Regions from separate parts of the Photobacterium sp. WH24 genome, predicted to be linked through region 3. Evidence: riboswitches for the same ligand, from Rfam matches in the RefSeq annotation. Region 3 holds a riboswitch; each other region holds the start of a gene.
What was found. A riboswitch is a leader RNA that binds a small molecule or an ion and turns the genes downstream of it on or off. The one in region 3 is predicted to bind thiamine pyrophosphate.
Positions count from the first base shown of each region.

Region 1 (10,694 bases), on a different contig from region 3:
CCGCCAGGTGGAGGGAACGATTAACGGGATTGGCGAACGTGCCGGCAACTGTGCGCTGGAAGAGATCGCCATGATCATCAAAACCCGCGCCGAGCTGCTGGGTGTCAGCACCAATATCAAACACGAAGAAATTTCCCGCACCAGCAAGATGGTCAGCCAGCTGTGCAACATGCCGATTCAGTCCAATAAAGCCATTGTCGGTGCCAATGCCTTCAGCCACTCGTCGGGTATCCACCAGGACGGCGTACTGAAGAACAAGAACACGTACGAGATCATGACACCGGAATCAATCGGCCTGAAGAACCAGGCGCTGAACCTGACCAGCCGATCCGGCCGCGCGGCCGTCAAGAGCCACATGGACAGCATGGGTTACAACGACAACGAGTACAACCTGGACACCCTGTACGCCGACTTCCTGAAGCTGGCCGACCGCAAAGGCCAGGTGTTCGATTACGATCTGGAAGCCCTGATGTACTTCGCCAACATGCGCGAGGAAGACGATTACTTCAAGCTGAACTACCTGAGCGTGCAATCGGGCAGCGTCATGGCCACCACCAGCATTAAGCTGCAGTGCGGTGACGAAGAGAAATGTGAAGCGGCAGTCGGTAATGGTCCGGTGGATGCGCTGTACCAGTGTATCTACCGCTTAACCGGCTATGAGATCGCCCTGGATAAGTTTGACCTGACCGCCAAAGGCGAAGGGGAAGACGGCCTGGGTCAGGCGGATATCATTGCCAATTACAAAGGCCGTAAATACCACGGTACCGGTCTGGCAACCGACATTGTTGAAGCGTCCGGACAGGCTCTGCTGCATGTGATCAACAGCATTCACCGCGCCGAGCAAATTGCAGAAATTAAACAGAAAACAAAAATGGAGACAGTATAACCATGGCAGGTCAACGCTATAAAATTGCCGTGTTATCCGGCGACGGGATTGGTCCGGAAGTCATGCGTCAGGCACACAAAGTGCTGGACGCCATTGAAGCCCGTTTTGGCTTCACCCTGGACCGTGAAGAATATGATGTGGGTGGTATTGCCATCGACAATCACGGCTCGCCGTTACCGGACCACACTCTGAAAGGCTGTGAAGCTGCCGATGCAGTGCTGTTCGGCTCGGTGGGCGGCCCGAAATGGGAACACCTGCCCGCCAATGAACAACCGGAACGCGGTGCGCTGTTGCCGCTGCGTAAACACTTTCAGCTGTTCTGTAACCTGCGACCAGCGCAGATCCACAATGGTCTGGAAGCCTTTTCTCCATTGCGTGCCGACATCTCCGAGCGTGGTTTTGACATAGTAGTGGTGCGTGAGCTGACCGGCGGCATCTACTTCGGTCAGCCAAAAGGCCGCGAAGGGGAAGGCGCGATGGAAAAGGCCTATGATACCGAGATCTATCATCGCTATGAAATCGAGCGTATCGCCCGTATCGCCTTTGAATCTGCCCGTCTGCGCCGCAAGAAAGTCTGCTCCATCGACAAAGCCAACGTGCTGCAAAGCTCTATCCTGTGGCGCGAAGTGGTGGAAGGGATCGCCAAAGATTACCCGGATGTCGAACTTAGCCACATGTATATAGACAACGCCACCATGCAGCTGATCAAAGATCCGTCGCAGTTTGACGTCATGCTGTGTTCCAACATCTTCGGTGACATTATTTCCGACGAATGCGCCATGATCACCGGCTCTATGGGCATGCTGCCTTCGGCCAGCCTGAACCAGGACAAGTTCGGCATGTATGAGCCGGCAGGCGGTTCAGCGCCGGATATCGCCGGTAAAAACATCGCCAACCCGGTGGCACAAATCCTGTCGGCGGCCCTGATGCTGCGCTACAGTCTGGAACAAGAAGAAGCGGCACGCGCCATTGAGCAAGCCGTCTCCCAGGCACTGGAAGCCGGTGAGCTGACCGCCGATCTGGCCGGCAGCCGCCCAGCCCTGTCTACCGACGCCATGGGCGATAAAATCGCCGCCTACATCCGCCAGGCGTAAGCCGAACGACGAGGAGCAAACGAGCAATGTCAAACACAACACACACAGCCAAAACGCTGTACGAAAAAGTCTATGATGCCCACGTCGTGGTAGCCGCCGAAGGTGAAAACCCGATCCTGTATATCGACCGCCACCTGGTGCACGAAGTCACTTCGCCGCAGGCCTTTGACGGTTTGCGTGAAAAAGGCCGTCAGGTTCGCCAGACCGGCAAGACCTTCGCCACTATGGACCACAACGTCTCAACGCAGACCAAAGACATCAATGCATCGGGTGAGATGGCCCGTATCCAGATGGAAACCCTGGCTAAGAACTGTAAAGATTTTGGCGTCACCCTGTATGATCTGAACCATAAATATCAGGGCATAGTCCATGTCATGGGGCCTGAGCTGGGTATTACCCTGCCGGGCATGACTATCGTGTGTGGCGATTCCCACACCGCCACCCATGGGGCGTTCGGCGCGCTGGCCTTCGGTATCGGTACGTCTGAGGTTGAGCACGTTCTGGCCACCCAGACCCTGAAACAAGCCCGCGCCAAAACCATGAAAATTGAAGTCAGAGGCAAAGTGGCCCCTGGCATCACAGCCAAAGACATCATTCTGGCGATCATCGGCAAAACCACAGCCGCCGGCGGTACCGGCTATGTAGTGGAATTCTGTGGCGAAGCTATCACGGATCTCAGCATGGAAGGCCGGATGACGGTCTGTAACATGGCGATTGAGCTGGGTGCCAAAGCGGGCCTGATCGCACCGGATCAGACCACCTTTGATTACATCCAGGGCCGTAACTTTGCCCCGACCGGCGCCGACTTTGAAGCTGCCGTTGCATACTGGCAGACAATGAAATCCGATCCCGGTGCACAGTTCGACCACGTAGTGACCCTGGATGCCAAAGACATCAAACCACAGGTCACCTGGGGCACCAACCCGGGTCAGGTAATTGCCATTGATGAGCCGATTCCGGCACCAGACAGCTTCAGCGATGCCGTTGAGCGCTCTTCTGCCGCCAAAGCACTGGCTTACATGGGGCTGGAAGCGGGTAAAAAACTGGCGGATTTCCCGATTGATAAAGTCTTCATCGGTTCTTGCACCAACTCACGTATTGAAGATATGCGAGCGGCCGCCGCTGTCGCCAAAGGCCGCAAAGTGGCCCCCAATGTGCAGGCGCTGGTGGTTCCCGGTTCTGAGCAGGTCAAAGCACAGGCCGAGCAGGAAGGGCTGGACAAGATCTTCATCGAAGCCGGTTTTGAATGGCGCCTGCCTGGCTGCTCTATGTGTCTGGCGATGAACAACGATCGCTTAGGTCCGGGTGAGCGCTGCGCTTCGACCAGTAACCGTAACTTTGAAGGCCGTCAGGGCCGCGATGGCCGCACCCATCTGGTCAGCCCGGCGATGGCCGCCGCTGCTGCCTGTGCCGGCCACTTCGTCGACATCCGCGAGCTGGACAAAGCCACCGTCGCCACCGCCTAATTTAAGAGGGAACAACCATGGCAGGAATCAAACAACACACAGGACTGGTGGTGCCGCTGGATGCCGCGAACGTCGACACTGACGCCATCATTCCAAAGCAGTTTTTGCAGAAAGTAAACCGTACCGGTTTCGGTAAGCACCTGTTTCACGACTGGCGCTTTCTTGATGACGCCGGCGAACAGCCTAATCCTGAGTTCGTTCTGAACCACCCGCGCTATCAGGGTGCCAGTATCCTGCTGGCCCGTGAAAACTTCGGCTGTGGTTCATCACGCGAGCACGCGCCCTGGGCGCTGGCTGATTACGGTATCAACATCATCATTGCGCCGAGCTTTGCCGATATTTTCTATGGCAACGCGATCAACAACCAGATGGTACCTGTGCGCCTGACAGATGCCGAAGTTGATGAGATCTTCCAGTTTGTCGACGCCAACCAGGGCGCCGAAGTGACAGTAGATCTGGTAAGCATGACGGTCAGCGCCAACGGCAAGTCCTACAGCTTCGAGATTGACGAGTTCCGCCGCCACTGCCTGCTGAACGGTCTGGACAACATCGGCCTGACCCTGCAGCACGAAGATAAAATCGCTGAATATGAAAGTAAGATCCCGGCCTTTCTGGCCTGATCTATACTGTCATTGCTGACTGGCTCAGACACCCTGCTCCGGCAGGGTGTTTTGTTAAGCGCCTGCACCGGAAAGAAACACCCTCTTGCTTCGGTCTGTTGAATATCAATCTTTTTACAGAGGTGTTCACATGTATCCGCTACGCCAAACCCTGACCGTCTTGCTCCTGATGACATTGCTCAGCCTGTCTTCAACGGCACTGGCCGCCCCCAAAGCCGATCTCTGGCCTTTGTGGCAAGCCAGCAACCCCAGCAATACCGCAAAAATTGACCACACTCTCTGGCAGGGCCTGCTCAACGACTATCTGCTGGTCGCCCCCAAACAGACCCGCTTTCGTTATGCCGCGGTCAGCCAGCAGGATAAAGCGGCTCTGGCACGCTATCTGAGTGAACTCACCGCGCTGGATCCGCGCCGCTACAACCGCAATGAACAATTTGCCTACTGGGTAAATCTGTATAACGCTCTGACCGTCAGAGTGATTCTGGACAACTATCCGGTCAGCTCGATCACCAAACTCGGCGGCATATTCAACTTCGGTCCCTGGGATGAAAAACTGATCACTATCCGCGGACAAAAATTGTCGCTCAATGATATTGAACACAGGATCCTGCGCCCTATCTGGCAGGACGAGCGTATTCACTATGTGGTGAACTGTGCCAGCTTGGGCTGCCCGGATCTGCTCCCTGAGGTCATGCAGGCCGATAAGCTGAACGAGCAGCTGGATGAAGCTGCCAAGCGCTTTATCAACAGCGAAAAAGGGGTTGATGTGCGCGGCCAGAGTGTCCGTCTGTCGTCAATTTATGACTGGTATCAGAGTGATTTCGGTACTCTGGCTGAGCTGCAAAAGCATCTGAACACTTACCTCAACCGGCCGGTGACGCTGGTATCGCCCAGTTACGATTACGACTGGCGGCTCAATGAGATCAAATAGCCTCGCCTGACAATTTAACTTGCAGCTCAGGAATCACAGCCAGCCGCAATTGTGGCTGGCAACCTGTGTCGGCCACGTTTACAATGAGAGCCGTTCTCATGGGGAGCCTTAGGGCTGAGATCGTACAGCGTACGGGACCCATTGAACCTGAACCAGATCATGCTGGCGGAGGAATTGAGAAAAACTGAGAGACAAGAAAGCACACCTTTATCCCCGGTTCGTGCCTTTCCGGAAACCTTCCCTCTCACTCAACCCCGCGCCTTGAAGAAATCGGAATTCCCTGTCTTACAGGAACTCAGGAGCGCTTTGTGAAACACTTACTGTTAACCTTACCCCTGCTGGCTGCCGCCACGTCTGCCGCCGCCGCTCAACCGACCTTGACGGTTTACACCTACAGCTCTTTTACCGCGGATTGGGGACCGGGTCCGGCCATCGAAACCGCGTTTGAGAAAGAGTGCGGCTGCGATCTGCAGTTTGTCGCCCTGGATGATGGTGTATCCATCCTCAACCGTGTCCGTCTGGAAGGCAAAAGCAGCAAAGCCGACCTGCTGTTAGGGCTGGATAACAACCTGATGACGGAAGCCAAAAAAACCGGGCTGCTGACCACTCACCAGGTGGATACCGCGGCGGTCACTATTCCGGGCGGCTGGCAAGATGACACCTTTGTCCCTTTCGATTACGGTTACTTCGCTTTCATTTATGACAGCAAGAAACTGAATAACCCGCCAGACAGCCTGAAAGCGCTGGTTGAGCGCGACGATCTGACGATGATTTACCAGGATCCCCGTACCTCAACGCCGGGACAGGGTCTGATGCTGTGGGTGAAATCTGTCTATGGTGACCAAGCCGCCACTGCCTGGCAGCAACTGGCGAAAAAAACCGTGACTGTGACCAAAGGCTGGTCAGAGGCTTACAGCATGTTCCTCAACGGCGAAGCCGATCTGGTGCTCTCTTACACCACATCACCGGCCTACCACCTGATTGCCGAACAAGAAGACAAGTACAAAGCCGCCAACTTCAGCGAAGGCCACTATATGCAGGTGGAAGTTGCCGCTAAGCTCAAAAACAGCCGCAACAGTGAGCTGGCCGAGCAGTTTCTTAACTTCATCCTGACGCCGGGCTTCCAGTCACACATTCCAACGGGCAACTGGATGTATCCGGTCACCGGCCAGGAGCTGCCTGAAGGGTTCAGCAGCCTGACCTTGCCTGCCAAGTCGCTGGAATTTTCCGCCGATGAAGTCGCGAAAGAGCGTAAAAGCTGGATTCGCGAGTGGCAGACGGCCCTGACCCAGTAATGCAACTGTAGTGCAATAGGACAGCTCTTGTTACTCTCCCGTTCCAGCCTGCCCGGCCTGTTAAGCGCCGGGCTGATACTGCTTGTGGTCGGCGGAGCGCTCAGCGCGCTGCTGAGTCAGGCCACCGAACTGCAACCGCTCAGCTTGTGGCAGGATCCTTACCTGCGTCATGTCACGGTCTTCAGCTTTAAACAGGCCCTGTTATCAACTCTGCTCAGTGTGATTCCGGCAATCCCTGTTGCTTACGCCCTGTCCCGGCGGCGTTTTCCGGGCCGGACTGTATTACTCAGGTTGTTTGCCATGACGGTGGTGCTGCCGGTACTGGTGGCGGTGTTTGGTTTGCTGGCTATCTATGGCAACAGCGGTTTGCTGGCACAAGCACTGGCAAGGCTGGACATGACCCTGCCGTTCAGCATCTACGGTCTGAACGGCATTCTGCTCGCTCATGTCTTTCTCAACCTGCCGCTGGCGAGCCGGTTGCTGTTGCAAAGCCTGGAAAGTATTCCGGCCGAACAGCATCAGCTTGCAGCCCACCTGGGCATGAAAGGCTGGCCACTGTTCCGGCTGGTTGCCTGGCCGCGGCTGCGTCAGCAACTGCCTCAGATCGCCGGGCTGGTGTTCATGCTGTGCTTTACCAGCTTTGCGGTGATTATGTCGCTGGGCGGCGGCCCGAAAGCCACCACGATTGAGCTGGCCATCTATCAGGCGCTGAGATACGACTTTGATTTAGCCGCTGGTGCCATGCTGGCATTATGGCAGATGCTGCTGTGTTGCTCGCTGGTGCTGCTCGGCCAGCGCTTTGCCAGACCGCTGTCCACGCTCAGCGGCCGGGTTCGCCAGGGGCATCCGAATTATCTCGACAGTCGCACAGCAAGGGTATGGGACGGATGCTGGATTGGCTTAGTACTGCTGCTGGTACTGCCGCCTATGCTGGCAGTACTGAGCGCCGGGCTCAATGACCAGCTGCCACAGCTGCTGAGCACCCCCGCCCTGTGGCAGGCGATCAGCCATTCATTGCAAATCGCGCTGCTGGCCTGCCTGCTGGCACTGATCAGCGGTATCGCCATACTCTGTGCCAGCCGTTACTGGCGGCTGCAGCGCTACCGCCTCTCTGCCGACGGGCTGGAGCTGATCGGTACCATTATTCTGGTCACACCCGGGCTGGTGATCAGCACAGGTCTGTTTCTGCTGCTGCGCGAATTCACCGACGTCTTTGCCTCGGCATTCTGGGTGGTAGTGGCCGTCAATGCCCTGATGGCACTGCCTTATGTCATCAAAACCCTGAGCCAGCCAATGCTGCATCTCGCGCAGCAATACAACCCGCTGTGCCAGAGTTTGGGCATGCGCGGCCTGTCGCGCCTGTATCTGGTGGAATGGCGGGCACTGCGCAAACCTATGGCCCAGGCGATGGCGATCAGCTTCGTGTTGTCACTGGGCGATCTGGGTGCCATTGCTCTGTTCGGCAGCCAGGATTTTCAGACCCTGCCCCTGTACCTGTTCCAGCTGATGGACAGCTATCAGATGGATGCTGCCGCCGTTGCCGCCCTGCTGCTGCTCTTGCTCAGCCTGGGTATTTTCACTGTGGTGGAAAGCCTGTTATTGTCCCGACATCCCTCGTCTGACCGCACTGCTAACGGATAACTTATGACCTCACCTATGCTCGCTTTATCTCAACTGAGCCATTGCTACCGTCACCATAATCAGGAGTCTATGCAGCTCAGCTTTGATTTGTCGGTCGCGCAGGGAGATATTCTGGCGGTGATCGGCCCCAGCGGGGCGGGCAAAAGTACCCTGCTGGCGATGATCGCCGGTTTTCTCAAGCCGGACAGCGGCGAACTGAGGATCAATGGTGAAGTGATCGACAGGCAGAATCCGGCCGAGCGGCCGCTGTCGATCCTGTTTCAGGATCACAACCTGTTTCCGCATCTGAGCGTGTTTGACAATATTGCTCTGGGTATCCATCCCGGGCTGCGCCTCAGCACCGCTGATCAGGCTCAGGTCAAAGATGCGGCAGCGCGGGTCGGCATCGCTCATTATCTGGATCGCCTGCCTGAGCAGCTGTCCGGCGGCCAGAAACAGCGGGTGGCCGTGGCACGCTGCCTGGTCAGACACCGCCCTCTGCTGTTACTCGATGAGCCGTTTTCCGCACTGGATCCGGCGCTGCGGCAGGAAATGCTGGATCTGATCGCCAGTCTGGCCAAGGAAGCCGGGATCACTGTGCTGATGATCACCCACAGTCCGGACGATGCGCTAAAGATTGCCGATCACTGTGCCTTTGTCGAGCAGGGTGAAATCCGGGTATGCGGCCCCACCCAGCAAGTGCTGGGGGAGCCGGAAGATGAAAGATTAAGGAAGTACCTCGGGCGATGAATGCTTAAGATCCGCTCAGCGTATCCCGCCCAGTGAATTACAGATTTTCTTCAGCAAATTCCGCCAGACGGCTGCGCACCACACCATTGAGGTAAATGTTGGCGCTGCCCTCGAAATTCTTAAATCGTTCAACGATATAGGTTAAGCCTGATGTCACAGGCGACAGGTAAGTGGAATCGATCTGCGCCAGATTACCGGAACAGACCAGCTTAGTGCCCTCACCACAGCGGGTGATGATGGTCTTGATTTGCGACGCGGTCAGGTTCTGACACTCATCCAGCAACACGAAAGCGTTCTGGATAGAGCGGCCGCGCATAAAGTTAATCGATTTGAACTGGATATTGGCTTTTTCGAAAATATATTTCATCGAACCGTCAGTGCAGACATCGTGCTTATGCAAGGCCTCCATGGTGTCTGTCACTGCCGCCAGCCAGGGCATCATTTTCTCTTCTTCCGTGCCCGGCAGGAAACCGATAGATTCAGCAATGTCCGGGGTATTGCGGGTGACAATGATCTTGTCGTACATGCCTTTTTCTATCACCAGCTCCAGTGCGGCGGCCATCGCGAGGATCGTTTTACCACACCCGGCCGGGCCGGTCAGGATCACCAGATCGATATCAGGATCGAGCAGCGCGTCCATCGCCATTCCCTGATAAATGTTCTTCGGATGAATACCCCATGCCTGGCGGTGCATCAGGCGCTCATGCCCCAGATCTTTCAGGGTGACCATTTCCCCGTCCAGACTCTGAATCCGGGCAGCGAAATCGGTATCTTCATCAATCAGGTACTGGTTGACGAAAGGCGAATCAAACAGCTCTTGCGGCAGCGTATGCAAGGTCGAACGGCCGCGTTTTTCAGAATGGCACTCACCCACACGCTCCCAGAAACTGGCCGGATAGCGGTGGAACCCTTTGGTCAGCAGGCTGACATCATCAATCAGCTGATCTGACCGGTAATCGTCGACGTAAAACACCCCGGCGCCTTTGGCACGCAGGCGCATATTGATGTCTTTAGTGATCAGCACCACCTTGCGCGGCGCATAATGATTCTGGAGGTAGAGCACCCCATTGAGAATACGGTTGTCACCGGCCTTGTCGGCAAAGGCATGCACAGTTTCGTGGATTTCGTAATCGGCGAAAATCGCGATACGGCCTTTGTGATCACCTTGCTCAGTCAGGGGGATCCCGGCTGAGATTTGTTCCGGCGTGGCATCGTGGAAGATATCTTCGAGGGCGCGGATAGCAACACGGGCATCGCGGGCAACGTCGCGTTTGCTGTCTTTGATCCGGTCGAGTTCTTCCAGGACCGTCATGGGAATCACTACGTCGTGCTCTTTGAAAGAGTAGATGGCGAGGGGTTCATGTAACAGGATGTTGGTATCAAGTACAAAGACTTTCCTATCAGCATCGTCCATAGACGTCTCCTTGTTCACCTGAAATAGCCATTGGCAAAGGCTATCATTAATAAGCCTAAACCCGCTTTTCATTAATGACCGCAAAAAATGAAAATATTGTGACAATTTTCTCACTTGATGGGTCCATCACTTAGCCCGTGACCTGGCTCCCATCATGCAGTACCATTAGCCCCCTTTTTTGCCGGCGCCATTTGTGGCTTACACTTAATTTCAGTGTAGTTGATTTATTCATCGTCGCCGGGATCCAATTCTCCTTGATTTCAAATATTTAGAAGGTTTTTTCCACTATGCCATTTGCTTTGGGTCAACGCTGGATCAGTGACACGGAAAGTGATTTAGGGTTAGGAACTGTGGTCGCCATGGATGCGCGTACTGTCACCCTTATGTTTGCCGCCAGCGAAGAGAATCGCGTGTATGCCCGCCATGATGCCCCTGTCACCCGCGTGATGTTCAACGCCGGTGATGTGACTGAGAGTCAGGAAGGCTGGTCGCTCAGGGTCGAGCAAGTGGAAGAACAACAAGGGGTGCTGACCTATGTCGGCACCCGTACCGATACCGGGGAAGAAAATGTATCGTTGCGCGAAATCTTCCTCAGCAACCAGATTCGTTTTAACAAGC
Region 1 covers NZ_JAGSOZ010000002.1:265,622-276,315, forward strand. The annotation lists gene leuA (2-isopropylmalate synthase) at 1-886, shown strand, start outside; gene leuB (3-isopropylmalate dehydrogenase) at 889-1,980, shown strand; gene leuC (3-isopropylmalate dehydratase large subunit) at 2,007-3,446, shown strand; gene leuD (3-isopropylmalate dehydratase small subunit) at 3,464-4,066, shown strand; gene KCG43_RS04475 (DUF547 domain-containing protein) at 4,218-4,997, shown strand; TPP riboswitch at 5,087-5,189, shown strand; gene thiB (thiamine ABC transporter substrate binding subunit) at 5,306-6,292, shown strand; gene thiP (thiamine/thiamine pyrophosphate ABC transporter permease ThiP) at 6,320-7,933, shown strand; gene thiQ (thiamine ABC transporter ATP-binding protein) at 7,937-8,662, shown strand; gene KCG43_RS04495 (PhoH family protein) at 8,700-10,076, opposite strand; gene rapA (RNA polymerase-associated protein RapA) at 10,364-10,694, shown strand, end outside.
Region 1: another riboswitch for thiamine pyrophosphate. It lies ahead of thiB (thiamine ABC transporter substrate binding subunit); the one in region 3 lies ahead of thiD (bifunctional hydroxymethylpyrimidine kinase/phosphomethylpyrimidine kinase).

Region 2 (10,694 bases), on a different contig from region 3:
TGCCTCAATTTCACTCACAGGCCTATGTTAGGGCTTGGAGTGAACCTCACTTCCCTTTTAGACGCAATAGGCAATTCATCCGCCTATCCACGCTGAAGCAACTGAAATCCAACGAAGCAAGCAAATAGGCTCAGAGATAAGTTCAGCATAATATTTAAGCCAGCTTTGATATAGGCGCCTTGCTGGAGCAGTATCAGGTTATCCATCGAAAATGTGGAAAAAGTTGTTAAAGCACCCAGCATACCGATGCCAATCAATGGGCGCCAAGGTGTAGCTTCTATCATGCCCTGGTTAAGTGCTGAGCTCAGCATACCCATAATCAAAGAGCCTGTGATGTTGACGGCCAGTGTCCCGTACGGAAATCCCTTGCCTAATAAAATCACAGAGAGTTCGGCAATCAGGTAGCGTGAACAGGCCCCGAGCGCCCCGCCCATAGCAACATAGCCCAGAATAATCAGTTGGTTCATAGAAAGCCCTGATGGTGACAAAGTCATTACATGCTATTGTGAAAAAGGCATGAGTAAATCCTGCTGCCACAGAGTGACTTGCTTTTTCACGTGAAGGTTTACATTGTGCACTAATCCTAGCAGGAGTAGAGGTGATTATGGGTATGTACCATACCATTTTACTGGCAATCAACCCTGATGATTTGAATGTAAAACAGTTGGTTGCAAAAGCAGGCGTGATTGCAGAGCAAAATAATGCGGATCTGCATCTGGCATATGTAGAACCTGGTGTAGGGAATGTCAGCTTTCTGGATATCGATTTACAACTCGACGAGGCGCATAACGAGCAGGAGCTGAAAAGAATGGCTCAGTTGTCCGCTCTGGCAAAACACTCACCGCATCCGATTGCGGCTATCCATCTGGCCGATGGTGATGTTGCCAAACATCTGATTGCGCTGGGGAAGACGATCAAAGTCGATTTAGTGATCACGGGTAACTACAAACCCGGAATACATTGGCTGGGTGATTTACGTTATGAACTGGCGCAACACCTGAAGTGTGATGTGCTGATCTGCCAGCAGAAAACGCTGTAGTGATGTGGGGATGAAAAAGACGACTTGCTGAGAGGGTGATGCTTCCTTATACTCTTTGACTGAAACTTGTCGGAGTGCCAACTGGCTGAGACCGCATTGCGGGATCCGTTGAACCTGATCAGATTAGTATCTGCGAAGGGAACAAGAGTAAATCATCTGCCTAGCTGTACCATATTTGTACTGCTGCTGTATCAGACGATGCGACACGCCCTACATGTGTCCGCCTCTTGTTTACGCGCCCATCCGTCAAGCAACTTCCCTAACTTTGAAAAAGGAAATTGCTATGTCGAGTCGCAAACAAGCGAGACTGGAAGCGAAACAATTCATTGATTCACTCACCACCCAAGCCTACCCTAATTCACGGAAAGTCTATGTCACCGGCAGCCGGGATGATATCCGTGTTGGTATGCGTGAAATCGCTCAGGCCGATTCCCTGGTCGGTGGCGATAAGAACAACCCTATCTTTGAGCCTAATGAACCGATTCGAGTTTATGACACTTCAGGCTTTTATACCGATCCTGACCAATCTATTGATATCTATAACGGGTTGCCAAAACTGCGTGAAAGCTGGATCGAGGAGCGCGGCGATACCGAACTGCTTGATGAACTGAGCTCTGCCTATACCAAAGAGCGTCTGGCCGACGATACACTTGAAGATCTACGTTTTGCTCACCGAGCCCGTGTACGCCGTGCTCAAGCTGGCCAGTGTGTGACTCAGATGCACTATGCCCGGCAGGGCATTATCACCCCGGAAATGGAATATATCGCGATCCGGGAAAACATGGGCCGCGCTCAATACCGTGATGAGGTGCTAAACCAGCAGCACCCGGGACACAGCTTCGGTGCCAATCTGCCCAAAGACATCACAGCCGAGTTTGTGCGCAGGGAAGTGGCTGAAGGCCGCGCGATTATTCCGTCGAACATCAACCACCCGGAATCCGAGCCGATGATCATTGGCCGCAACTTCCTGGTGAAAGTGAATGCCAATATTGGTAACTCGGCCGTGAGCTCTTCAATTGAAGAAGAAGTGGAAAAACTGGTGTGGTCGACCCGCTGGGGCGGCGATACCGTGATGGATTTGTCGACGGGCCGAAATATTCATGAAACCCGCGAATGGATCATCCGCAACAGCCCGGTGCCCATCGGGACTGTCCCTATGTATCAGGCGCTGGAGAAGGTGAACGGTGTTGCTGAGAACCTGACCTGGGAAGTCTTTCGAGACACCTTGCTGGAGCAAGCGGAGCAGGGCGTTGACTATTTTACCATCCACGCCGGTGTGCTGCTGCGCTTTGTCCCTATGACCGCCAAGCGGGTAACCGGGATTGTTTCTCGCGGTGGTTCTATCATGGCGAAATGGTGCCTGGCGCACCACAAAGAAAGTTTTCTGTATGAGCATTTTCGCGAGATTTGCGAAATCTGTGCCCAATACGATATCTCCCTATCGCTGGGTGACGGGTTGCGTCCCGGCTCGGTCGCTGATGCCAATGATGAAGCCCAGTTCAGTGAGCTGCGGACTTTAGGTGAGTTGACTAAGGTAGCCTGGGAGTACGATGTCCAGGTGATGATCGAAGGGCCGGGGCATGTGCCTATGCACCTGATCAAAGAAAACATGGATGAACAGCTCAAGCACTGCCATGAAGCGCCTTTTTATACATTAGGCCCACTGACGACGGACATTGCCCCTGGCTATGATCACATTACCTCAGGTATAGGTGCGGCGATGATTGGCTGGTTTGGCTGCGCCATGCTGTGCTATGTCACCCCCAAGGAACACCTTGGCCTGCCGAACAAAGACGATGTTAAAACCGGTCTGATCACCTACAAGCTGTGTGCCCACGCCGCTGATCTGGCCAAAGGACATCCGGGCGCACAGGTGCGTGATAATGCCCTGTCCAAAGCCCGTTTCGAATTCCGCTGGGAAGATCAATTCAACCTGGGGCTGGACCCGGATACCGCGCGGGCTTTCCATGATGAAACCTTGCCACAGGAATCGGGCAAAGTAGCCCACTTCTGCTCAATGTGCGGACCGAAATTCTGTTCCATGAAGATCTCTCAGGAAGTGCGGGACTACGCTAAAGCGCAAGAAGACGCCCAGGTGATTCAAATGCTTGATGATCCGCTGGAAGGGATGCGCCAGAAAGCGGAGGAGTTTCGTGACAAGGGCAGCGAGCTCTACCATCAGGCAAAAAGCCATGAGGAAGAGCAGGCATGAGTGATGTGATGCAAGCGTCATTTCCTGTTATGGAGGGCGGCATCGGGCCGCTCTATCCTGTTGTTGACCATGTCCGCTGGATTGCCAGGTTGCTGCCACTGGGGGTGAAAACCGTTCAGCTGCGGATCAAAGATCCGGCCCATCCTGAGCTGGAAGCGCAGATTATTGAAGCGATTCGTCTGGGCCGGGAGCACAACGCCCAGGTGTTTATTAACGACTACTGGCAGCTGGCGCTCAGGCACGGTGCTTATGGTGTGCATTTGGGGCAGGAAGATCTGGATATCGCGGATCTTGATGCGCTGCGCCAGGCAGATATCCGGCTGGGGGTGTCAACCCGAACAGCAGCTGAGCTGCAACGCGGTCTGGCACTGGCACCCAGCTATGTGGCGATCGGCCATATTTTCCCGACCCCAACCAAAGACATGCCGACTCCGCCACAGGGTGTCGCCCAGTTAAAAGAGCACCTGAATACTGTGGCTGGCCGTTACCCGACCGTTGCCATTGGTGGTATTGATCTCACCAATGTTGCGGATGTCTGGCAGACAGGCGTGTCCTGTGTGGCAGTGGTGCGTGCCGTTACAGCCGCTGAGGATACCGAGCAGGCACTGGCGGCATTTGCTGACAAGCTGGTGAGGTAGTCATGCTGACAGACGAGTCTTTTTTGCGCTATCAGCGCCAGGTACAGCTACCGGAAATCGGAGAGCAGGGCCAGCAGGCCCTGCAACAAGCCAGAGTGCTGATTATCGGTGCAGGTGGGCTTGGTGCGCCGGCGGCCTTATATCTGGCGGCGGCGGGCGTTGGCAGTCTGGTGATTGCCGATGGCGATCGTGTCGAGCGTTCTAACCTCCAGCGCCAGATTATCTACCGTGATGATAATCAGGGTGAGAGCAAAGCGCAGGCCGCCGTGGCGCAGGTCAAAGCGCTCAATCCGCTGATCCGTGCCCGCGCAGTGACGGCCAGACTGGTCAAGCTGCAACTGGCGATGGAAATCAGTCTGGCTGATGTGGTGCTTGATTGCACCGATAACTTTGTCAGCCGGCATGCCATTAATCAGGCCTGCTTTGAACACGGCAAGCGGCTGATCTCTGCCGCGGCGATTCGCTGGCAGGGACAGCTGATGAGCTTTGATTTTCGCGCACAGCAGGGGCCTTGCTACCACTGCTTATTTCCTCAGGGGGAAATGCAAGCACCGCAAAATTGCAGTGAGACAGGTATTGCCGGGCCTGTTGTCGGCATTATGGGAACCTTTCAGGCGCTGCAGGCGGTGAAAGCCATCACCGACAGCGGTGATCTCTGTGTCCGCCAGTTCCGCCAGTTCGACGGCCTCAGCCTGCAATGGCAGCAGTTTACCTTGCCAGCCAACCCTCAATGTCCTGTATGCAGTAAGGAATCTTTATGACCACAATAACCGTTCTGGTGAACGATAAAGCCATGCAGCTGGCGGCGGAAAGCTCGCTGCAACAGTTGCTGGAGCAACTGACCATGCCGCTGGATGCGACGGCCGTTGCACTCAATCAGGCCATTTTGGGCCGCGAGTTCTGGGCCGATCAGCGGCTCAATGACGGCGATGAAATCGCCTTGTTTCAAGCGATAGCAGGAGGCTGACATGCTGACCATTGCCGATAAAACCTTTTCATCCCGACTTTTTACCGGTACGGGCAAATATGCCGGCCGGGACATAATGGCACAGTCAATTCTAGCATCCGGTTCTGAGCTGGTGACCATGGCACTGAAACGGGTGGATATTGATAACCGTGATGACGACATTCTTTCCCCGCTGCGCGAAGCGGGGGTCAACCTGCTGCCGAATACCTCGGGGGCCAAGAATGCGAAAGAAGCGATCTTTGCCGCGCAGCTGGCCCGTGAAGCTTTGGGAACAAACTGGCTGAAACTGGAAATCCATCCAGACCCGAAATACCTGATGCCGGATCCTATTGAAACGCTGGCGGCAGCCGAAGCGCTCGTCAAACAAGGCTTCATTGTGCTGCCCTACTGCCATGCTGACCCTGTGTTGTGTAAGCGGCTGGAGGAAGTGGGCTGTGCAGCTGTGATGCCTCTTGGCGCACCGATAGGTTCAAATAAAGGACTGGCATCGCGTGATTTTCTCGACATCATTATCGATCAGGCCCGGGTGCCTGTGATTGTAGATGCCGGGATCGGCGCCCCTTCACATGCGGCTGAAGCCATGGAACGCGGTGCAGATGCTGTGCTGGTGAATACGGCGATTGCGGCAGCGGCGGATCCGGTTGCGATGGGGCTGGCCTTTAAACTGGCAGTGGAGAGCGGCCGGATGGCGTACGAAGCCGGCCTGGCCGGTAAAGTCAGCCATGCCGTGGCGTCCAGCCCGTTAACTGCGTTTTTAGACGCCAGCGCGTAAGGAGACGCCATGAGTTATGTGGATGTATGGCGGCAGCTGGACTGGGATGATGTCCGGATGTCGATTTACAGTAAAACAGCTGCAGATGTCGAGCGGGCACTCAGTAGACGAAAGCGCGATCTGGAAGATTTCAAAGCACTGATTTCGCCTGCGGCGGAACCGTATCTCGAGCAGATGGCGCAGCAGTCTGCCGCGCTGACGCGGCAGCGTTTTGGCCGGACAATCGGGTTTTATGTCCCTTTGTACCTGTCGAACCTCTGTGCCAACAGCTGCACCTATTGCGGTTTTACCATGGAAAACAAGATCAAGCGACGGACGTTAAATCTTGACGAGATTGAGCGGGAATGTGCAGCGATCAAGGCATTAAACTTCGATAATGTGCTGTTGGTCACCGGTGAGCACGAGCGCAAGGTCGGCATGGCCTATTTCCGCGAATGTGTGCCGGCGATTAAACGCCACTTCAGTTATCTGTCGATGGAAGTCCAGCCGCTGGATCAGCACGAGTATGCTGAGCTGAAAACCCTGGGGCTGGATGCGGTCATGGTGTATCAGGAAACTTACAGTGCTCCGACGTACGCCAAGCATCATCTGCGCGGCAATAAAATGGATTTTGAATACAGGTTGGCAACGCCGGATCGGCTGGCACGCGCCGGGATCGACAAAATCGGTATTGGTGCCCTGATTGGCCTGGAGGAGTGGCGCACAGATTGCTTTTTTACCGCCAGTCATCTGGATTATCTCGAACGCACTTACTGGCAGAGCCGTTATTCGATTTCCTTTCCGCGCCTGCGCCCCTGCACGGGGGGGCTGGAGCCGAAGTCTGTGATGAGCGACCGCCAGCTGGTGCAGCTGATTTGTGCCTACCGGCTGTTTAATCCTGAAGTCGAGTTGTCCATGTCGACCCGGGAGTCGCCGCATTTTCGCGATAATGTGTTGCCACTAGGGATCACCAGTATGTCGGCGGGCTCCAAAACCCAGCCTGGCGGCTATGCCGATGATGAACCTGAGCTGGAGCAGTTTGCTATCAGTGATGAGCGTGCCGTGGCTGATGTTGCCGATGCAGTGAAACAGCACGGTTTTGAGGTGGTGTGGAAAGACTGGCATCACGCCTATTCCGGACTGCCGCTCTAAGTCGGCACTCGGGTTTGTGTTGATGACAAAATCAGGCTGATGAATGATATCAGCCTGATTTTTTACGTTACTTATTCGGTAAAGACAGCATTGACTTTGGCGTCATAGCGGGCGGTGATATTGGAGGAGTAATGACGGGCAGTCAGCTCCACTTTCAACTTCTGCACTTCAACCGGCTGGTCAAAAAAGACAGACAAATTCCCGGATGGATATTTCAGGTAACTGGGATAAATACGTTCATTGTTCTCGTTGTAGAAGAAGGCCACGACAGACTGATTACGCGCATTGGCTGTGGTATCTACGATCAATTCCAGTGACTTCACTTTTTTATTGTTGTAGGGCGTAATTTCCAGCCATTTGGTCACAGGCGTGCCAAAACTGGCATAGATTGAGGTGCCTGCGGTCAGTGTCTCATCAAAATCGATCACCGGATCGTGATCCGGGAAGCTGGCGGCATCGTTGGGTTTACTGTTGCCGAAATATTCCTGCATCAGAGTGAAGCCGTCACCATCGTAGTCGGTATAGGCATCCAGCCCGACAACCTCATAGGTTTTTTTCCACCAGGTAGGCAGGCGATCATTGTCTATGCTGCTGCTTTCGCCAAAGTTAAAGCGGAAGTTACCTTCGAAGCGCTGGCTCGGCTTACTGAAGTTGGCGTTATAGAGGGAAATAACGGCGCGGTAGCCATTCTGATAATACTCGTTTGGCGTATCAAAATGTAATTCTCCCCAGCCCGGACGACAGTCGAGATAATGCAGTCTCTGGCTGGCGGCATTGTAAATACTGATTGTACAGTCCATAGCGCTGGGTTGATTGTTATCAAAACCCAGCGTGACCAGATGGCGTCGGTCAGCAGGCGGCAGGGAAAAGTTAACGGTAAAGTTGACACGCTGGCCTTTGCTTAATGTCTGGCTGACCGATTTGGTATAGCTTTCCAGGTGCGGATTAGTATTGGCGAAGGCGGCAAAAGATAAGCAGCCTAACGCATAGAGAACATATTTTTTCATAGCATAACCTTATGAATTCTAGTGAGTATAATTTCATTGGGGATGCTAACGGCATTATTATGTTGTGAAAACAATCAATAGTGGTGGTTGTTACTAGTGTTCTGGCTTTTATGTGTTTGATTAACTGAAGTGTGAGCCTGACAGTGATAAAAAAGCCCAGCGCATACATGGCCGGGCTGAGAGTGTGAAGATCAATAGATTTCAGTGTTAACGACTGAGCGGTGCCGTGGCTTGCTGCAGCCAGCTCAGATCCTCACCCTGCAGAGAAGGGCTGATGACATCGAACACGGTTTGATGGTAACGGTTCAGCCAGTCGAGCTCTGTCTCTGTCATCAAGCTGAGATCCACCAGGCGGCGGTCAATCGGGGCACGGGTCAGCGACTCGAAGCCCAGTACTGTCATGTCGCCCTCGGTTGCCACTTCTATCACCAGCTCCAGGTTTTCGATACGGATACCAAAAGCATCGGCACGGTAGTAACCCGGTTCGTTGGACAGCACCATACCCGGCAGCAGGGCGGTCGGATTCGGTGCTTTTGAAATACGCTGCGGCCCTTCATGCACGTTCAGGAAATGGCCGACACCGTGGCCGGTACCGTGGTCGAAATCAAAGCCATGGGCCCACAGGTGCTGGCGCGCCAGGGCATCGAGCTGAGATCCTGTTGTGCCGCGGGGAAAGCGGGCGGTCGACAGAGCAATATGACCCTTCAGAACCAGAGTGAAGGTTTGCTTCACTTCGGCATCAGGATTGCCAATGGCAATGGTGCGGGTGATATCTGTGGTGCCGTCGGGGTACTGACCGCCTGAATCGACCAGATAGACATTGTCCATTTGCAGGACGCCCGGCTCAGGCTGGTTGTTGTGGTTGTAGTGACACATGGCCGCGTTGCCGCCGGCCGCGGAAATGGTGTCAAAGCTGACGTCAGTGCAGCTCGGATCCTGGATGCGGAACTGCCACAACTGATCGGCCAGTGTTGCTTCGTCCAGCAGGTTGCCGGCCGCCACCTGACGGTCGACCCAGGCCAGGAATCTGGACACGGCGACACCATCGCGGATGTGACTGGCTTTCATACCGGCCACTTCGGTGGGGTTTTTCGCGGCTTTTGGCAGCATACAGGGATCAGCCCCTTCGATAATAACCGCGCCGGCGTCGCGCAGTGTCTGCCCGGCCCAGGCATTGCTGGTGGCCGGATCAAGCAGCACCCGCTTGCCGCTCAGGGCTGTCAGGCTATTTTTCAGGGTTTCAGGGGCCTGAACGCGGACACCTTCACCAACATGCGCCGCAAACTCAGCAGGCAGGCGGGCCTGATCGATAAAGAAATCGACGCTGGCATCCTGATGCACAATCGCTGCTGACAGCAGTACCGGCAGGCAATGCACATCGCTGCCGCGCACGTTGAGCAGCCAGGCGATGCTGTCGAGCTGGGTCAGCAGTACGGCATCGGCTTTTTGTTTCTGCAGGCTGGTCGCAATGCCGGCACGTTTGTCCTGGCTGCTCTGGCCGACAAAATCCAGGCCCATCAGTCTGGCATCGGACAGAGTCGGGGCCGGACGGTCGTGCCACAGGTCGTCGATCGGATTACTGCTGATCAGCACCAGCTGCTGATCTTTGTCGAGATGTTGCTGGACGCGTGCCAGCCAGGCACCGCTGTGCAGCCGGGGATCAACTGCGATTTTACTGCCGGCCGGCAAATGCTCCTGCACCCAGTGCATTGGTGGCTCTTCGATCAGATGACGGTATTCAAACACATCGCCCGGCACTTGCTTGCGAACCTGAACCACATAGCGGCCATCGACGAACATGGCCGCTGTGTCACGGCCGATCACCGCTGCGCCGGCAGAACCGGTAAATCCGGTGGCCCATAACAGGCGCTCGTTGTGTTCGGGAATGTATTCGCCCAGGTATTCGTCTTCATGCGGAATCACCAGGGCGTCAAGTTGTTCCGCTTCCAGCCACTGGCGAATCTGTGCCACGCGTTGTGAGATCACTGATTGCATCTGTCTATATTCCTTTCTGTTGTTGTCATCCGAATGGGGATGCTCTAAACCTGCCCCTTGGTCACCCTGACGGCAGCAGCAGGCCGATCCGGTAACGGTAGCGCTTTTAATGAGAGGCTGCAATTATCGACTGGACAATTCGCGGCATCCGTTAATGATTATCTGGCGTAACCAGCAATGGCCAGGATCATTCTCTTGATGTTGTGGCCAGAACAGGGTGTAGGCCATTGCCGGCAGCGGTGTGGGCAGCGGCAGCACCACCAGGTTGAGCTGAGCGGCGACATAGTCGGCAAAATGGCTCGGCGCCGTAAAAATCAGATCCGTATGGGTACACAAGCTGGCGGCACTATTAAAGTCTGGCACATACATGGCGATGTCGCGCTGCAAGCCTTGTTCCGCCAGCTTGTAATCCAGCAGCCAGCGGTCATCGCGCCCGCAGCGCACCTGAATATGGCGCTGCAGCAGATAATTGGCCTGAGTCCACTCGCCCTGCTCAACCAGCGCCAGCACTGGGTGGCCGGGGCGAACAATACAGCGCTGGGTATCGCGGTGAAGTTCCTGAAAAATGATCCCTTTGGGCGGCATCAGGGTGAGCTGGGCGTCGTGTGGATTGAGATCCTTGCCGGTAATGCCGAAGTCGATTTCCCCGCGCAGCATCTTGTCGAAGGTGTCCGGCTCCCAGGCATGGGTATCGAGCAGTATGTTGGGTCCCTGACTGAAGATTTCGCCGAGAAAACGCGGCATTAACAGCGGATAGGCACTCTCTACCAGCGACATTTTGAAGTGGCGGTGGCTGTTTTGCGGTACAAACTCAGTCGGTTCGGTCAGGTTTTCAATATCCTGAAGCAGTTTTTCCAGCACCGGCTGCAGCACTTTGGCGCGCGGGGTGGGCAGCAGGCCGTGGGCACTGCGGACAAACAGTGCGTCATCGAA
Region 2 covers NZ_JAGSOZ010000014.1:91,177-101,870, reverse strand. The annotation lists gene crcB (fluoride efflux transporter CrcB) at 84-467, opposite strand; gene KCG43_RS16560 (universal stress protein) at 611-1,039, shown strand; TPP riboswitch at 1,100-1,197, shown strand; gene thiC (phosphomethylpyrimidine synthase ThiC) at 1,323-3,251, shown strand; gene thiE (thiamine phosphate synthase) at 3,248-3,889, shown strand; gene KCG43_RS16545 (HesA/MoeB/ThiF family protein) at 3,892-4,650, shown strand; gene thiS (sulfur carrier protein ThiS) at 4,647-4,856, shown strand; gene KCG43_RS16535 (thiazole synthase) at 4,858-5,628, shown strand; gene thiH (2-iminoacetate synthase ThiH) at 5,638-6,759, shown strand; gene KCG43_RS16525 (hypothetical protein) at 6,831-7,766, opposite strand; gene KCG43_RS16520 (aminopeptidase P family protein) at 7,974-9,761, opposite strand; gene KCG43_RS16515 (LysR substrate-binding domain-containing protein) at 9,885-10,694, opposite strand, start outside.
Region 2: another riboswitch for thiamine pyrophosphate. It lies ahead of thiC (phosphomethylpyrimidine synthase ThiC); the one in region 3 lies ahead of thiD (bifunctional hydroxymethylpyrimidine kinase/phosphomethylpyrimidine kinase).

Region 3 (10,694 bases):
AGCGCCTGTAAACTGGGCAGAGGACGGCGCATTTCTTCCAGTGTCGTTGCTTTATAAATGGCAAGGGCATAAGCACGGGCATAATGTTTCAGGAACAGGAAGTCCTGTTTCAAATAATGTAAATAGGCCGCCGAATCTAACGACCCTTGTGCCAGTTGTGCCACGAAGTGGTGGTGAGTGTATGCTTGCCAGTCATCCTGGCAGGCTTGAATTAAATCTTGATATTTCATCTGTTATTCCATCCCTGTCAATAAGTCCGGGTAAAGGCTGAATCAAAAGGCGGGCACAAAGTCTTTTGCTGCCGGTGCATTGTCGATAATTTTGTGTTTATACATAAACGCGGAGAACTGGTTGTAGCGCTCCTGATCCACGGCAGCAGGGCGGAGAGCAAAGCGAGGTAACGTATCGCGCCAGGCCAGTTTGTTTAACTCGTTATTCAGTGTGTCAGGAGAATAGGAAATGAAAGTTTTCCAGGCTTTATCAGGGTGGTTGATGAGATATTGTGTGGCTTTCTCTATGGCGAGATTAAACTTTTTCAGATCTTCTGCGTTGTACTGGTTTTTATTGGCAACCACCACCAGTTCGTCGTAGGGAGGTACACCATGTTCTTCCGGGAAGAAAGATTTGGCTTTATATCCTTCCAGTGCCAGCTGGTTAGATTCAAAATTGCGTAATCCGCCCCATATAGCGTCAACTTTACCGGAGGCGAGCGATGAGGAAAGTGCCCATCCGACGTTAACGATTTTAACGTCAGTGAAGTTGACGCCTGCTGTTTTCAGCATAGTGCCGACGGTTGCCTCTTCATTACCGGCAATGGCGATACCAATCGTTTTCCCTTTCAAATCAGCCATGGTATTGATCTTGTTATTATCAAGTACCATCAAAGTGTTCAGCGGCGTTGCGATTAACGTTGACGCTCTGATTAGCGGCAGCCCTGCAGCCACATCAATCGTCAGGCTGGTTTGGTAAGATATCGCCAAATCCACTTTTCCTGCTGCGACCAGTTTGGCCGGCATGGAAGGGTCTGCGGGTTCCTGAATCTTAATGTTTAAACCTTGCTCTTCAAACAAACCGTTTTTTTGCGCAATAATGATAGGGCCGTGATTCGGGTTGACAAACCAGTCCAGCATTAAGGTCATTTCTTTTGCCTGAGCCTGGCTGGCAAAACTGGCAATGGCGAGCGCAATTGCACTTCGGGCAGGTAAGTTGGTCATTAATTTTTTCCTTATCTAATGCGAAATTTATTGTGACTGGCCATTCTCTGGCAGCCAGGGGATAGCGCGTTTAAGCAGGTAATCTGTCGCAAAATACAGCGACACAGAGAGCCCGGCTAAAATCAGCAAGGCGGCAAACATTTCATCAATCATCATGCGGGCGTTGGCTTGCAGCATCAGGTAGCCGAGTCCTTCGCTGGCGCCAACCCATTCACCGACAACAGCGCCAATGGGGGCAACCACCACGGCAACCCGTATACCCGATGCCAGGGCAGGCAGAGCCGCCGGCAGCCTGATATGCCACAACATTTGCCATGTTGTGGCATTCATTGTTTTCGCGAGATCTAAGTAGCCCTGAGGTGTGTGTCGCAAGCCGTCGTAACAACAAGTTGTAACCGGAAAGAAAATAATAATGGCCGCCATCACCACTTTGGATGCAATGCCATAGCCCAGCCAGAGCATAAGAATAGGGGCGATAGCAAAAACGGGAATGGCCTGACTGGCGATCAGCAGAGGTAACAGCCAGCGTTTAACCGGATTAAAAAGAAGCATCAATAGCGCGCAGACAAGACCAATGCCAAGCCCGAAAGCTAACCCCAGGATAATTTCGCTGATAGTGACACTGGCATGGCTGAGCAGAACATCATGGCGCTGAATTAATTTGCGAAATACGGCGAGCGGTTCAGGAAGAATAAAGCCGGGAAGCTGAAACAGGCTGACAATACCTTGCCAGAAACCGATCAGAAACACAGAGCTGATTGCCAGACGGCTCAGGGAATGATGAAAAAAGGGGCGGATATTCATCATTGCTACAGCAGGTTTCTCTGCGAGTTCTTTAGACATAGCGCTCACCCAGACCGGAAAGTTGCTCGATAATGGCCTGTTGTTTTACAGCCAACTCTGCATTGATTGCTCTCGGCGGTGTGCCTTCGGGAACGGACAAGCGCGTTAACCGGCCCGGTTTGCCTTGCATTAAAAAGAGGTGATGACCCAGCCTTAGTGCTTCCTGAGGGTCATGGGTAATAAGCAGCACAGTACGCTGAGCCAGCAACTCAGCGGCGAGATCCTGGAGTTTATATCTTGTCACGGCGTCCAGGGCGGAAAACGGCTCATCCATTAGAACCAGTGGCTTGTCCTGAATTAAGGTGCGTACAAGCGCGACGCGTTGTCGCATTCCCCCTGACAGTTGTGATGGACGGGCGTGCAGCTTTTCACCTAACCCGACCTGCTGGAGAAGCTGGATTGCACGCTCCTGCACGGCTTCACTGGCTTTACCTTGTTTAAGCCTGAAACTGAAGCAGACATTATCGAGTACATTTAACCAGGGCAGCAGCAGATCCTGTTGCGCCATATAGGCGACGCGATCACTCATACTCCGGGCATCCGATGTGAAGAGTTCGCCCTGCCATGCCACATCTTGAGGTAACAGATCGGCGAGAAGCCGCAGTAGTGTGGTTTTACCGCAGCCACTCCGCCCAAGAATACAATGCCATTCTCCGGCCTGAAGTGTTAAATCCAGCTGACTGAATAAAGGGGCAGTTTGACCTGAAAAAGACAATGTCAGCTGTTTTACCCTGACACCCAGGCAATGAGGCTGAGTGTCAGGTGAGGGCTTCGCTGTATTCATCATTTATTCCTTGACGGATGAAGTGCGTAGAAGTGATGGACTGGCCCATGTCCCTGACCAATGCTGAGCTGATCGGCATGGCACAGTGCTTGGGTTAGGTACTCTTTACCTTTATGGACGGCTTCAGAGAGGGGGCAGCCTTGTGCGAGGTAGGAGGCGATAGCGGCGGATAAAGTGCACCCTGTTCCATGGGTGTTTCGGGTCGCGATGCGCTTGGCTGAGATAGTGACGGTGTCACTGGTTGTGATCAAATAATCGGTACTGAATGAGTCCTGTTCCCAGTGTCCGCCTTTCAGCAATACAGCATTGCTGCTGATGGTTTTGAGCTGCTCGATAAGCAGTTCTTTATCGGTATGCTGCAGGGCTGATGTGTTGATATGCCGGCCTGTCGATCGGGTGAGTGTGACGGCTTCTGGGAGGTTGGGGGTTATCAGAGTGGCTAAAGGTATCAGTTCATTTTTCAGTGTGCTGATAGCGTCTTCTTCCAGTAAAAGATCCCCGCTGGTGGCCACCATGACAGGATCCAGAACGATAAATTCAGGCTGGTACTGGCGAAGTTTGTTTGCGACTGCCCGAATGATGCCAGCATCGCTCAGCATACCTATTTTGACGGCCCGGATGTCGAGATCACTGAAAACGGCATCCAATTGCTGTTCAACGAACGCTGGACTGACAGGAAAGATGCCGGATACACCCAGTGTATTTTGCGCCGTCAGCGCAGTAATGACGGAACAGGCATAGCCACCTGTTGCTGAAATCGCTTTAATGTCTGCCTGAATGCCCGCTCCGCCACCGCTGTCTGAACCGGCAATGGTCAGTGTAATTGGAGTACGTGCAGGATTATCTGACTGAGAAAGTTTGGTTATTGTGGACGTGTTCATCGGCATCCCTTGCTATCAAAATCTTCGCTTGATTACGCAGGGGTGACGAACAGTCGCCGGATTTCACTTCGCGAGCATCCTGGTCAGGATGAGAAGGTGACAGGCAATTCTGCTAGTTCCCTACGCCAGTATTAACTGGATCAGGTTCAACGGGTCCCACAGTGTGGTCTCAGCCTTACGGCTCCCCGACTAACGTATCTCTAAATCTGATGCGATGTGCTGAAGCTATACATTTAAGCACTTTTTCGCGCTGGTCATTCTAACCTTGTTGTTTCTCAGAAAGCAAAAGAATTACACCAATTTGATGACAAGCGAGTTGACCGATGCAAACTCAGCTAAGATTTCGTTGTAGATTATGTATATTGAAATCAGCTATAAAGGAGCAAAGCCAGTGAAAAAGCACCATCAAATCAACTATGTTGAATTTCCAGCCAGTCATATACCCAATACAAAGGCATTTTTTGAGCGCGTTTTTGGCTGGTCATTCATGGATTATGGTGATGAATACGCCGCATTTTCAGAACAGGGGCTGGATGGGGGATTTTATGCCGCGCCATTGTCTTCTCAGGTTGAGAAAGGTGCCGCGCTGATTGTTATTTACAGCGATAATTTAGAAGCCACCGAACAGGCTGTGATCGCTGCGGGTGGGGTGATTGTGAAACCTGTTTTTTCTTTTCCGGGCGGCAGGCGTTTTCACTTCACTGAACCAAGCGGTAATGAACTGGCGGTATGGTCAGAATAAGATTAGAGCCAGATCGTCAGCATTGAAATGAAACAGAGCTCCCGAAGGAGCTCTGTGTGTCGGTTGTATGGTCTTAGTTAACCGTTGTTACCCGGCTGGTTCGCTGACCTGAAACGGTTCTCAGTTGGGCACCTGCCGCGACAGCGGGTGGGTTGAGATGGTCGTACGACTGCCAGCTCGTGCCTTGATCTGTAGAGTACTCAATAGTCAGACCCGGGAAAGTCGAATTAGCTTGAAGTACACCATTCTCAATAACACCGCCTGGAACCGGCAGGTTAAACGCGATACCAGCTTGCTCCAGTTTAGGCAGCACTTTCTGGCCCAGCAGGTTGGCGAAATGGTTGTAATCGGCGTTGCGTCCGGTTTCATCCAGTGCAATGCCTGCGTTGTCATTAGCTTCCCATGTCGCAGTGTGCCATGCGCGTTCAGCCAAACCCAGCACGCGAGGGAAGATCATTCCTTCAAACTGGTCTTCGGTACGGACTGTTTCGGCCCAGAGCGATCCCTGAAGGCCCAGAACATTCTCAGGCTTGAGCAGCTTTTTCACACCCGCCGAAGCAACCACTTCTGCTTTGGTGATTGGTGCACCAGCGCGAGTGAAGTCAGCATTGGCGAAGACGTCGTCAGGCATGAAACCAAAGGTTTTACGAGTGTCGGTAAAACGTGGTGCCCAGTAGTAGCCGCGCTCGTTTGGATCGGGCTCATACGGGTGGTCAAAGTACAGGTGGGTTGCATGGTTATAGACGACCTTATAGTCGTTATTGGCCAGATTATATGCGCGATCCGCGACACCCCATTCCCAGATATTCTGCCATGCGTTACCCCAAAGCTGGTTGTTTGCCATTTGTGAGCGAGGATAAACCTGACCATCGTGCATCAGCCCGTCTTCCCAGCCAGCCATATCCAGACCATAGTTGGCAGTTATCACAGAAATACGTTCGACAAAGTAACGGCTCAGATCCGATACGCTGTTGACTCCATCAGTATTATTGGCAATGAAATCCTGACAGGCCGGGGAGTTAATCCATGCTCCTGCAATCTCGTCACCGCCGAAATGGAACGTTTTGAGTGGCTGAACTCCCTGATGCAGGCTGACGAGGCCGCTAACCACTGCATCAACAAAGTTATAAGACGATTCCATACACACATTGATGGCGTTGTCTGTGAACATCTGAACCGACAGATACTGAGTGGTATCGTTAAAGTCGGTCAGGAGGTATTTGTTCGCTTCTGCCATGTTCCCCTGAGCCGCGTAGTGATCATAGCGGGCTTCCATCGCCTTGATTGCGGCGTGTGCATGGCCGGGAATGTCGATCTCAGGCACGACTTCAATATTCAGGGCTGCGGCATGGCTAAGAATGTCCTGATAGTCCGTGGCAGTGTAATAGCCGTTGGATTCAGGTGAACCATCCGGACCGGCACCCAGGAAAGGTAAAATACAGGCTTTCTCTTCCGGATCATGGCAGCGTGTTGCGCCAACATCTGTCAGTTCAGGCAGGCCTGCAATTTCTATGCGCCAGCCTTCGTCGTCAGCCAGACGCAGATGGAGTTTGTTCAGTTTGAATGCGGCCATTTGATCGAGCAACTGAATAATCGCATCTTTAGTACGGAAATTTCGGACGGCATCAACGGAAAAACCACGGTAAGCAAAACGAGGCGCATCAGTAATCTGCACCTCAGGGACTTTATTACCGTCGACTAATTGCAATAAAGACTGGGAAGCATACAGTGCACCTGCTGCATCCGCCGCCCCTATGGTGATGATCTCGTTCGCGGCGTCGACGTTAAGGCTGTAAGCCTCTTCCCATTTTTGCACGCCATTGATGTTGATCTGGCTCCAGCCCATATTGATACGTTTTTGCGTCGTGGGCGACCAGGGTACTGCAGTTACACCTAACTGACTAGCCAGGAACATAGCCTGATCTTCATAACCATTGCCATAGACGATAACCCAGGTCGAGTCCAGTGTGACATTACCGGTGCCAAGCGTCAGTTCGGCTGGAGTAGGAATAACGCCGCTGGCATTGTTGATGACATTGAGATCAGCATTACGCTGGTATCTGTCTTGTGCGGTAAAAGGATCGTAAAAGTCGGTTATGGCAGCACTTCCATAACGTTTCCATTGCTGTGGCGTTGAAAAATCAGCCACGAATGGGAGTTCTTCTGATGGCTTGGTGGGTACCAGACCATTAACACGGTTACTGGTGCTGGTGATCAGTGATGTGATGTTCTGTCCCTGATCTTCAGACACAAAATACCAGTTCGGCATAACGTCAGTTTTTGCTACCTGCCAGTTTGCAGCGTCAAACTCAATGGCAAGCGATTGTCCAGGCGCCAGAGGCACAAAGTTTGCGGTTGGCTCGATCTTAAACATATCACCATTGACATGGCTGATTTTCACCTGGTCGGTTAAGACACTTTCAACCATACGGATATGGCTGAAGTAAATTGACCAACCTGTCGCTGGCAATGTTTTACTGCTCTGGTTTGTGAAATCGATTTTAGCGCGGAAAGTGACCCAGTCATCCTGAGTGTTATCCAAAACGGTGTAAGTCACATCCAATCCCTGGCCAAGCTGGTCCAGGTCTGCAGCAGGAATAGCCATCGCAGGTGCAGCAAATACAGCTGACAATGCAAGTGCTAATACTGACGTTTTTATCATCTTAGGTTCCTTTTTTTGATGAGCGAAATAAACAATTTCTAGCCTAACCATAAGATCTGACAGATAAAAATATCAATAGTGGTTAATTCAAAAAAAGATAGTAAAACTGGCAGCAATGCCTAATAAAGCATACTTTTTGTACATAAATTAAACAGCTATTCGTGATGGAGATTTTATTTCAAGCGGAGCGGGAGCTATTGACTGTTTCGGCAGGGCATTTCTGGCAGTTGAAATATCAGTGTGATGAGTGGTTATTGCGCGCCATAAAATATTACTCGCTTGTATCAAACTGATAAGAGATTCATTCAACAGAGTAATCATGCTGGCACATAAAATGGTACAAACTTTCGGCAAAATCATCATGATATTCGGAGATATATAACGACTCTGACGTTTGGCGAAATGTATTAGACAGCCATTTCACTATGGTACTAGCAAGATGCGGTTAATAAAAGCGACAACTTACAGGTAACATTTAAATCCATTCAGGTAACAAATCAATCGCCTTGTAAAAATGGCAGCCAGCTATCAGTTTCGCGATTAGAAGTGGATTTCCGCTCATCTGTAGAAGATACTCTCCCGGCAACAACCTGATACGACAAAGGATAATAAAATGACAAGAGCAGCAGTACTTTTATGCTCATTACTGGCCCTGGCCGGCTGTGATGAAGAAACAATTGAAAATTTGGTCGAGGGCAAGGTCGAAGTCTTTACGATTCATAGTGCCAGCACGACCAACCTGACCGGTGTACCTGATGGTTACCACACATGGGCAGAACTGCAAGATCTCAATGTAGATTTACCTGCGAATGCACCTTTTGGCACTCGTGATGATCTGGTCAATGCTGTTGGATCTGTGACTGATTCAGGCTGCGCAAAAATTCCGGAAACATCGGGAGTTTGCTTTAAAGAAGGCGATACATCCAGTTGCCTTCCCACTGAGCTTACAGAGATTGGCCTGAAAACATATAAAATTGATTTAAGCAGTATTGAAGATGCAATCAATGCCGGTTTCTACCCAACAGCAGTGCAGTATCTTGATCAATTTGGTCTGAACTCGAATTTGAGCATTGAAGATGCAGAATGCTCAGCAATTGAATAAACCCAATTGCGGATAATGAACACGAAGGCCAGACACGACGTCTGGCCTTTTTGTACCAGTTTGCTTTGAAAGTACACACTGTAAACGCTTGATGTTTAAATCTCGAATCGTTATCCACAAAAGCTGTGCATAACTCTGTGGGAAATGGCCGGACCCCAGAACCTGTATCGTCTTGGACAATGTCAAGCATTCAATGTGGTTTTTTTGTGGTAATTTTTTGTCCTGAATATGAGCAAAGGGCTGCAAGTAACATATTGTATTTAAAGGTAATAATTGTTTAAAAAGGAAAGAGGTTACAAGTAAGGTTTAGCTTTCTGGCCCGGACTGCGGCTGAAATTTTAAGAGCTGAGAATGGCTTACTTTTAAAGTCACAGTGTTGAAATGCTTTCCGGAGAGTTCAGGGTGACGCTCGTAGAAAAAGTGACGGTCTCTTTCTATTGCATAGCTATGCGTAAGATAACCCCTTCCGTTGGGATAATCAGTGTTCCAGAGTGAACTTCTGGACACTTTACTGCTGGCAATAAACTCACCCAGGTAAGTGACTTCACCTGGCTGGATAGAAAACGTTAAGTCCAGTCGTTTATCGGTTTGGGTATGGATAGTTTTTCGGCCGTCAGTGCCAATAAAGGTAATTGTATGTAGCAGATAGTTTCCTGACGGCAGGGGGACAGAAAATAAAGAGCTTGTCGTCGTGGGGCTGCGAAAATCACTGGAATCATTGTTGTTAGAAACAGTGATATCTTGCTCTGTGTCGGCTCGACTAAAATACAGTGTTGTTTTTAAGTTTTCACCTGTAGACGGCCAGATAGTTGATGCGCCAATGCTACCTACTAAGAAACCGGTATCCGGCAATTCGGTAGATTGTAAGTTTTCAGGAATAGATACCAGTACGCCCTTGCTACATCCAGCCAGGGACAAACCGATCAGACTGTAAACCAAAGGCTTCATGCTTTATTCCTTCCTATTAATCGTTAACTGTTGATAAATATCTAAAAACTAGCCTATACGCAGATGCAGATAAACTGAGCCACAAAGCACATTTATGCCACACAACGCACAAAATCTCATGGATTAACGTTAAAAAGTCAGGTGAATAATAAAACTTTGAGCATTAGCTCAAAGTTTTACTGAATATTCACTGAAGAGGGAAAGGCACCAGAGCAGGCCAACCCGTTATACTATTTGGCAGCGATAACGTTTTTGAACTTGCTTGCTTTACTGAAGAGATAGTCAACATCTGGCGGAAAGTCTTTATTAGACTTTGCATGGTTCATCATGTCGAAGACAGTGAACTCAGTGAGTATCGCAAACTGATAGGAAGTGAAGTTGCCGTTTGCCTGTAACGTTGGGTCGAAATACAGATCCCCTGAGCGAATGATCGCATGATCAACGATTGGATCTTCACAGCGAAATCCAAGCACGTAGCGCTCTCCCTTACCATAAATGACATTCATGTAAGAGTTATAAAAACATTCGTTTTCTTGGGTTGTGCAAGTTTCTAATAACTCTGAGGTCATTGCTGAAACCGTCACGATTCTGATCCCTTCCGGGCGGAAGCCTAAGTCAGACAGTTGTTGTTGAATCGATTCAATGGAGAGATTGGACACTTTACTTTCCGAATAACTGATAATCCGGCGCATTATATCTTCCTCGTTTCTTCAGGTCACTGTCTTCGATTCGGATTGTCTTTAATGCATGATTCGGCTTGATCTGATCCGTGCTGCTATGGGCTTAGCGGAAGCAAAATTTCCGGATTTTATAGTTTAAATGAGATTTGTTTTCAACTAAGATGTGTGACCAGTCACTCAGCTTAATGCGTAATTGACTAGTTATGGGAAGTTGGCTCAATGGCTTGCTTTTTGAACAGATACTTAAGGTAACTGCTCCAAGATGAACATGATGAAATCCAGTCTGGCCGTGATTGCACTCGGCCTGAGCATAAATGCGGGGGCCAGTACACTCGATGCGGCCCGCAATATTGAGAGCAAAATCAATCAGTCTGCCGAACAAAGCCAGAATAAGATTGATAAAAGTGCAGATGCAACGCTTTCAATGAAGGCTGAAATTGAAGCCCTTCAGGAAGAAGTGAAAAACCTCCTTGTCTATCGGGATCATCTGGCTCGCTTGGTTGATAGTCAGGAATCAGAAAAAAGCAGCTTAAGTGAACAGATTTCAGGCATTAAAGAAACTCGCCAGGGTGTAGTGCCATTGATGTATAAGATGATAGATGGTCTGAAATCTGTGGTTGAAGATGACAAACCTATCAAACGTGATCAACGGTTGGCACGGATTGCCAAACTGGAGTTCATGATGGCTCAGGCCGATATCAGTGATGCCGAAAAGTATCGTCGTATTTTGGAGGCTTACCAGATTGAAATGGACTACGGTACTAAACTCGGTGTCTATCAGGGTAAATTGGCCCTGAGTACCACGGAAAATATTGAAGCCGATCTGCTGTATCTCGGG
Region 3 covers NZ_JAGSOZ010000010.1:33,309-44,002, reverse strand. The annotation lists gene tenA (thiaminase II) at 1-230, opposite strand, end outside; gene KCG43_RS13225 (ABC transporter substrate-binding protein) at 273-1,214, opposite strand; partial or broken gene KCG43_RS13220 (ABC transporter permease) at 1,242-1,988, opposite strand; gene KCG43_RS13215 (ABC transporter ATP-binding protein) at 2,050-2,841, opposite strand; gene thiD (bifunctional hydroxymethylpyrimidine kinase/phosphomethylpyrimidine kinase) at 2,841-3,722, opposite strand; TPP riboswitch at 3,823-3,920, opposite strand; gene KCG43_RS13205 (VOC family protein) at 4,114-4,464, shown strand; gene KCG43_RS13200 (family 20 glycosylhydrolase) at 4,538-7,126, opposite strand; gene KCG43_RS13195 (hypothetical protein) at 7,740-8,228, shown strand; gene KCG43_RS13190 (hypothetical protein) at 8,535-9,176, opposite strand; gene KCG43_RS13185 (hypothetical protein) at 9,407-9,868, opposite strand; gene KCG43_RS13180 (DUF3450 domain-containing protein) at 10,119-10,694, shown strand, end outside.